2 regions of the Pseudomonas sp. JZ114 genome follow, and region 1 is predicted to be linked to the other one. Evidence: riboswitches for the same ligand, from Rfam matches in the RefSeq annotation. Region 1 holds a riboswitch; the other holds the start of a gene.
The links. Region 1 has a riboswitch for cobalamin ahead of cobO (cob(I)yrinic acid a,c-diamide adenosyltransferase). Riboswitches for the same ligand answer to the same signal wherever they lie in the genome.
Positions count from the first base shown of each region.

Region 2: linked by a shared signal. The riboswitch ahead of JQR90_RS08660 (CbtB domain-containing protein) and the one ahead of cobO (cob(I)yrinic acid a,c-diamide adenosyltransferase) in region 1 are both predicted to bind cobalamin.

Region 1 is NZ_CP069256.1:2,436,927-2,441,048, forward strand. It holds gene JQR90_RS11315 (cobyrinate a,c-diamide synthase) at 1-1,146, opposite strand, end outside; gene cobO (cob(I)yrinic acid a,c-diamide adenosyltransferase) at 1,143-1,784, opposite strand; cobalamin riboswitch at 1,902-2,100, opposite strand; gene JQR90_RS11325 (YggL family protein) at 2,316-2,681, shown strand; gene JQR90_RS11330 (restriction endonuclease) at 2,737-3,657, opposite strand.
Region 2 is NZ_CP069256.1:1,853,300-1,857,421, forward strand. It holds gene JQR90_RS08650 (sirohydrochlorin chelatase) at 1-672, opposite strand, end outside; gene JQR90_RS08655 (CbtA family protein) at 672-1,358, opposite strand; gene JQR90_RS08660 (CbtB domain-containing protein) at 1,368-1,553, opposite strand; cobalamin riboswitch at 1,650-1,865, opposite strand; cobalamin riboswitch at 1,924-2,113, shown strand; gene cobW (cobalamin biosynthesis protein CobW) at 2,237-3,289, shown strand; gene cobN (cobaltochelatase subunit CobN) at 3,294-4,122, shown strand, end outside.

The sequences.
Region 1 (4,122 bases):
GGATGAGTGATGATACGTATGGCCACGCAAGGTGCCGCTATCGAAGGCAACGCTTTGCAGCGCCAGTGCAGTAAGACGTGGCTGCAAGGTAGCTTCCCCTTCGAGAAGTCCAACCATCTCGCCCTGCTCGCCTGTCTTGTCAGCCAGGCGCTCCAGCAGATAGAGCATCCCCCCGCATTCGGCCAGAATGGGCTTGCCTGCGGCATGATGCGCCCGAATAGCAGACTGCATGGCGGTATTTCCAGACAGCTGTTGAATATGTAATTCAGGATAACCGCCCGGCAAGTAGAGACTGTCTACTTCCGGTAACTGCTGGTCCTGCAACACTGAAAAATGCCGAATCTCAGCGCCCATAGCGCGTAGAAGATCAAGGTTCGCCTGATACAGAAACGACAGTGCCGCGTCGCGTGCAACCCCGATGCGCACATCAGCCAGCAGCGGTTCGACGCTCTTCTTCATAGGGGCCTGAAACAGCACAGGCTCCGGTAGTGAGGTATCGGCACTGGCAGCAATGGCATCGGCCGCAGCGTCCAGACGTGCATCCAGATCCGACAACTCGTCAGCCTGGATCAGCCCAAGATGCCGGCTCGGCAACTCGATACCCGAGTTGCGCGGCAAGGCACCAAACCAGCGCATACCGCTTGGCAAACTGGCCTTGAGCAGCTCGGTCTGCCGGGCGCTGGAGCCACGATTGGCCAGTACGCCAGCAAAGGGCAGATCCGCCTGATAATGTGCAAGACCGTAGGCTAATGCCCCAAAGGTCTGCGCCATGCCGGTCGCCTCAATAATACCCAGTACCGGCACATTGAAGCGACGTGCCAGGTCCGCACTAGACGGCGTGCCGTCAAACAGCCCCATGACGCCTTCGATAAGGATCAGATCAGCTTCGCCTGCCGCTTCCCATAGCAGCCGGCGACTTTCTTCTTCCCCTACCATCCACAAGTCAAGCTGGTACACCGGCGCACCGCTCGCACGGGCCAGGATCATGGGATCGAGAAAGTCCGGGCCGCACTTGAATACACGGACCTTGCGGCCCTGTCTTGTATGCAGACGTGCCAGGGCTGCCGTTACACTGGTCTTGCCCTGGCCGGAGGCCGGCGCAGCAACCAGGAGCGCCGGACACCGACGATGATCATGCAGGTTCAAAATTCGATTCCTTTCTGGGCGCGAATGCCGCTCTGGAAGGCATGCTTGACCAAGCCCATTTCACTGACGGTATCAGCCGCATCGATCAGCGCCTGCGGTGCACCGCGCCCCGTTACGACAACGTGTTGGGAGACCGGACGCGCCTCGATATCCGCCAGCACGTCTTCAACTTTCAGGTAGCCATGCTTGAATGCGATATTCAGTTCATCAAGCACTACGAGTGCTATTTCAGGATCACTCAATAATGCTTTGGCCACAGCCCAGGCACTGGCAGCGTTTTCGATGTCCCGTTGACGATCCTGGGTCTCCCACGTGAATCCCTGGCCCATCACATGGTAACGGACCTCCTCGGGGAACCGCTGGAAGAACATCTGCTCACCGGTACTGACGCGTCCCTTGATGAACTGTACGACGCCCACTTTCAGTCCATGCCCCAAGGCTCGGGCCACCATGCCAAAGGCAGAGCTGCTCTTGCCCTTGCCGATACCGGTGTGTACCAGCAGCAAGCCTCGCTCATTCTGTGCATTGGCGATCCGCTCGTCCATGACAGCTTTCTTACGGACCATTCGCTCACGGTGGCGCTCATTTCGCGCATCATCGACAGGTAACGAGGTGGGGGTTTCCGGGGTATCACTCATGACGCTCTCCTTCAGGCAAGGGCTGAGGCGAACGGAAAGATCTGCTCCGCAAGGATACAGACGAGGCAACGACGCACAACGCCATTAGCCCTGTGCGACGATCAATGCCCTCCGCATTGCCGTGTAACGCCTGAGGCCGGTCTCCGGGCTCGTGAGCGGAAAAAACTCCTCCGCCGCGCCTTCCCAGACAGCTGTCCAGTGGCCTGTGCGACGTTCAACTCACCTACCGTTGCGGGGGCAGCGCCGGCTTGCTACCGGCTTCCCTGTTTCACCTCGTCGACCCATGTCACGAGGCACCTCAAGCAGACGCGCAGGTTACGGGCAAGCCCTGGGAGCGTCAACGAAAGTCATGGCAAATGGGGATAAATCTTTGCGCAGAAAATCCACCGGCGCGACAGATTCATTTCGCTTTATCGTCACCGCGCTATCATATTTGATAGCCATGCTGGCTGAAGCTGGTGATAATGCGCCGCTTTCCATCCAGTCAAACCCTTTGGCTGGCCATGAAGTTATCGAGCTACAGGTCTCCCTATGTCCGAATCTACTGCCAACGATCCCCGTCTTAGCCGCATGAAGCGCCGTATCCGCAAGAAGCTCTATCTGGGCGAGTTCCAGGAACTGGCATTCGAGCTCAAGGCTGATTTCAAGGAATCGCTTGAAGACGAAGCGCTAGAAGCGCTGCTGAGCGATTTCGTCGATTTCGTCGAGTCCCGTAACCTGGACTACATGGGTGGCTTCGGCGAAACCTGGATCGAAGGCACTATCATGGCAAACAAGCGCTACGGCTCGCCCACCGAGGAAGACCGTCAGGCCCTGACCGATTGGCTCAAGGCACGCAAGGAAGTGGCAAGCGCTTCTGCCAGCGAACTCTACGATGCCTGGCACTTTGAAGAGTAACAGGCCATCGTGAAAAGCCCCGGCCAGTGCCGGGGCTTTTTTATTTCTGCTGCGTTCAGGAGGCTGGCCAGTAGATTCGCGTCAAGGGAATCAGAGATTTCAGCTCCAGATCCAGAGACTCGTAATGCACCAGAAGCATGTCGACTAACTGATCCATGTCCATCAGAGCCACCAATTGACCGGCGCGCTCGGCCTCATAGATAGCCTCCTGGCTGAAGCCGCATGTACTGACAAAAATACCCTTGTCGTCAGCCTTCAGACAGTTCAGAAGCTCTCGCAAAGTCTCACCGCCTACGGCACCTTGACGATGCTGAACCTGGACCTTTACATGAGGGGGATGCAGACCCAGGCCATCCAGGGAAGCCTCGATAGCCAGGCTGCCGTTGGACGCAGGAGGCTGTTTGGTGATAAATCCCATGGCGCGTACCAGACCGGATACCAGCTGGATGATCTGCGCCTCGGAAAGACGATCGAGCCGATCAGCAATCAGTTCGCGAGCCTGTGCTTCCATATCCTGTCGAACACTCAGGATAGTGTCGGCCTCCTGCTCGCCCGGCTGAAAATCACCACGGCTGAGTGAGTCGAGCTGCTGCCAAATTTCCTGGCGCAACTGACAGCCCTGCACCGCACTCAATGCATTGCGCGCCTTGACGCTGAGCTGCGCACGGGGAATCTGTGCATACCACCTGACTTGTCTCAGGTTGGGCCACTCCTCGCATTCACGCGGATCATAGCTGTACCCACCTGTAACATGTCCCAGCCAGTACTGACGCGTCCTATGGTCATACACGACTAAGGCATCGCCTACCCTAATGTCGTGGGTTAGCGTCTTGAGCGCCGACGCCCACGTGTCCAACATTGACTCACTATGCTGGGTCGTATACTCGGAAAGCTTGATCTTGATTGCCTTTTCATCCGGATAAGCCCGTAGATCGCCCAGCTTGGGCCAACCCAGCGCAATTATCCCACGGCGCAACGCCTCGTTAAGCGCGCCCTTCTACCTCAATCTTCCACGCTTGATTCATAGCGATGCGCTTCCATTAACCTGCAGACGCCTCCTGTTTGAAGGTACCCGCACATTCTGGTGAGAAATCAGTAATCAGGTTTGTAACCAGACCAAAATCCGGGAAGCGATGACGTCTAAAACGCCCGTGATGTGTTAAATCGTGAGCCATGAAGTACTGCTAATCGTTGATAGGGACAAGCAGCGGCAGCAGATTACTGCTCAATGATGAGAAACTGTCTGCAAGTTTTTGGATAAAAACGTCACATATTTTTCCTTGCCCCATGCGAAGGGACATTGGTGTCGTTTTTCATCGATAATGCCGTTTGAACGTTTAAACGAATAACGGCTAACTCAAGACGCCCATGCAAGTGGAATTGCCTAACCACTTACAGCCTCTTAACCGTTAAATCAGGCCAGACAATCGAATTCTCGCCG
Region 2 (4,122 bases), 580 kb from region 1:
CTCGGCATAGGCATCTACGTCTGCATAGATGCGATCGATCAGGCGTCCTGTGAAAAGGAAGTAGGGGAATACGATGACATTGCGGTAGCCCAGGCGATGCACGACAGGCAGCGCGTCGGCTACCAGCGGCTTGGTTACGCCGGAATAGCAGGTCTCGGCCCAGGCGAAGCCCATGCCTTCCCACAGAAAGCGCGTGATCTTGGTGATGTTGGAGTTGGCGTCAGCATCGGACGCGCCTCGCCCGACAACGACCAGGAGGGTTTCATCGCGACGGTAATCATCGCCAAACTGCGCTTCGGCCGCCTCGATACGATCGCGTGCAGCGCGCATCATCTTGGCGTTGACGCCCAGTTCCACTCCGTAGGTGATCTTGACTTCCGGGTTCGCGGCCATGAACTCGTTGAGTTCGCTGGGAATGTCGTTCTTGGCATGGCCGGCGGCCATCAGCATGCCAGGAATGGCGGTAATGTTGCGAGCACCTTCTGCGATCAGCTTGTTAAGGCCTTCAGCAATGGTCGGGCGGGCGAATTCGAGAAAGCCTGTGGTGCACAGACGATCCGGAAAGCGGCTCTTGAGGTGTTCGGCGAGGCGGAAGAACTCTTCGACGCCCGGCCTGCTGCGAGTGCCATGCCCCACGACGAGAATGGCGGGTGCGCTGTTACTTAATGTCATCAGGTGTTCTCAGCTGTATCACGGGTGTAGAACCAGGCGCTCAGCCAGCCCAGCACAATCCAGAAAACGGCATTGGAGACAAGTGCTGCCAACTGGAAATGTTGCTGCAGGGATTCAGGGGCCAGGCTTGCCTGTTCGGCAGGTTGTGGTGCGCCAATTATATGGGGCAGCGCAAAAAGGGCCAATGCGGCCAGACGCAACACCCTATGGCGGGTGAAAAATAGCAGGGCCAGGGCGCAGGCTGTGGCAGCCGCGGTGCCGATCCACCAGCCTTGCCGTGCGGTCAGTTCAGCCGCTGCGGTGCCGGGCAGTTCCGGTGGCAGCCCCAGGGAGGGCGCAAGACAAAAGGTCAGATAGCCGGTAGCGCCCCAAAGCAAGCCATGCCAGGCGTGGCGCGGGGCTCGTAGCGTAAACAGGCCTGCCAATATCAGGCTGAATCCAACCGCAACGACCAGGTTGCCGCCGAGTGTCGAAAGCGTTCGTTGCCAGCCGTCTTCAGGCGCCCAGGCCTCGTCGTCATGGTGGTGAGCAGGTGTGTCAGCGGCATGCGCGTGCGCTTCACCCGCTACCTCATAGGTTTCGGCTTCCAGGATCAGCGGCGTGATCCAAAGATTCTGCAGTACGCTCAGGAGCAGTGCCGCCAGTAGTCCGGCAAAGCCGGCTGTAAAGGCAATCCGTTTGTACATGTCACAGCCTCAATGGCAGGGGAAGCCTTCACTATGACGGGTGTCATGAGCGCCATTATGAAGGGCGTCGATGTGTGAGAAGCCGGCTAGAAAGACCAGGCCTGCTCCCAACACGCACGCCAGGGCGGCGGCAGTCAGGCGTTGAGTCAGGGTGCCGGATGCCGTAGGCACATGAGACAGGGATTGGCTATTCATGGATTCCCTCCTAGGAGTGTGGCGAGGATGAGGGAACGCACGAAGGCGCGGTCGCTTGCGCGCCACGCCATTCAGCTGCGCCCGCCCACCGCGGGTTGCTCAATCGTCAATCAGGCCGGTCTCCGGACTTGTGAAGGGGGTGGAGCAAGGGGCTCCAACGCCTGCAAGATCGGCCTTCCCATGCTCTACAGCCGAGCACAGTGGATATCGATCTACACTCACGTACCGTTGCGGGGGCAGTGCCGGACTTGAACCGGCTTCCCGTTTCACCGCCACGAACCGCGTGGCGACACCTGAAATCAGGCGCAAGCAGACCACGAACACGGGCGAAGCGTCAACTTCATCGATTGACACTCCAGAGTGTCGCTCGTAGCCTTTGCGCCTTCAGGGTGCTTTGGCACATGACCAAAGCTAAGAGGGAATGCGGTGCGAGACCGCAGCTGCCCCCGCAACTGTAAACGGTTGTTTAATCGATGCTTTTCAGGAAGCCACTGCTCTTGGGCGGGAAGGCGAGAAGCGTTGCCGTGAGCCAGGAGACCTGCCTTGAACACATTTCAGAATGCGGCTGCACGTGTGAGCCGTATTCTTTCCGACAACCGGGCGGGGTGATCCGGTGTGGCGTCTGGACTGCGTATGAGCGCGTCTTCGTCATGCCTGCCTGTCCCTTTTTCATAAGGCAGCTCATGAAAACCTTGGCCAAGATTCCTGTCACAATCATTACCGGCTTTCTCGGCGCCGGCAAAACCACATTGCTGCGCCATATTCTGGAAAATGCCCAAGGGCGGCGCATCGCCGTCATTGTGAATGAATTCGGTGAGCTGGGTATCGACGGTGAAATCCTGAAGCAGTGCAGCATCGGATGTACCGAAGAAGAAGCCGCAGGCCGGGTATTCGAGCTGGCTAACGGCTGTCTGTGCTGTACCGTGCAGGAAGAGTTCTTTCCGGTGATGCGCGACCTGGTGGCCCGACGTGCCGATATCGACCACATCCTGATCGAGACGTCTGGCCTGGCGCTGCCCAAGCCGCTCGTACAAGCCTTCCAGTGGCCGGAAATCCGTAATGCATGCACCGTGGATGCCGTTGTCACCGTGGTGGATAGCCCGGCGGTTGCCCTGGGTACGTTTGCGGCCTATCCCGAAAAAGTCGATGCCCAGCGTCAGCTGGACCCCAACCTGGATCACGAGTCCCCACTGCATGAGCTGTTCGAGGATCAACTGGCAAGCGCCGATCTGGTCATCCTGAACAAGGTCGACCAGATGCCGCAAATGGCCCTGGCGGCCGTGCGTAGCCAGATCGAGAGCGAATTGCCAGCGTCCGTGAAAATCATCGAAGCGAGCAATGGGCAGCTGCCGTTGTCTGTCCTGCTGGGGCTGAATGCCGAGGCCGAGCTGCATATCGACGCGCGAAAGACGCATCACGACCATGAGCCTCATGAGGAGCATGATCATGACGAATTCGACTCGTTTGCGGTCGATCTGCCAGAGGTAGAGGAGAGTGTCTTGCTGGACGCATTGACCGGGCTGGTGCAGCGCCACGGCATCCTGCGTATCAAGGGCTTCGTCGCCATCAAGGCCAAGCCGATGCGCCTGCTGGTGCAAGGGGTAGGTACCCGCTTCGACAAGCACTTCGATCGTGCCTGGAAGGCGGATGAGGTTCGGCAGACACGTCTGGTCGTGATTGGCCAGGATCTGGATCAGGCTGCCATCAGCGCTGAACTCCGCAGCGTACTGGCTTAATACGATGCATCTCCTCAGGACTCAGCCCGGCGGCTTTACTCCCGACGACGGAATCGCTCATCTTGCACAGACCCCGGGCGACCTGGTGATCCTGTGCAGTGCCGATTCTCATCTAGCGCTGCTGGCCGAAGCGGCGCGCGGGCTGCCTGAGGACTTTCCAAGCCTGCGCCTGGCCAACCCCATGCAGCTGATGAATCACGCCTCGGTTGATCTGTATGTCGATGAGGTGCTTCAGCATGCCAAGGTCATCATTGTCTCGTTGCTGGGCGGGGCGGCGTACTGGCGCTACGGTGTAGATCAATTGGCCCAGCTGGCCGCACAAGGTGCCAGGCTGATTCTTGTACCCGGAGATGACAAACCCGATCCTGAGCTAATGGCGTTGGGTAACTCTTCCGTTGAGGATGCCGAGCGGATCTGGCAGTACCTGCGACAGGGCGGCATGGATAATGCCCGCATGCTGTATCGCTTCATCGGCCAGCGATGGTTTGGACGTGAGACGATGTGGGTCGAGCCTCAGCCGCTACCGCGTGTTGCGGTGTATGCGCCAGAGCGTGATAAAGATAAGGCGCTGGGCTCGTGGCAGCAGCGTTGGCAGGAGGATGGGCCGGTAGCAGCCCTGTTGTTCTACCGCAGTCATCTACAAGCGGCCAATACCGGGTTCATCGATACGTTCTGCGAAGCATTGATAGCTCAAGGGATTAATCCGTTACCTGTTGCCGTAGCCAGTCTCAAGGAGCCGGAGTGCCTTGCTGAGGTCGAGGCACTGCTGGAGGCGACAGAGACCGAGCTGATCATCAATACGACAGGTTTTGCCCAGTCCAACCCGGATTCCC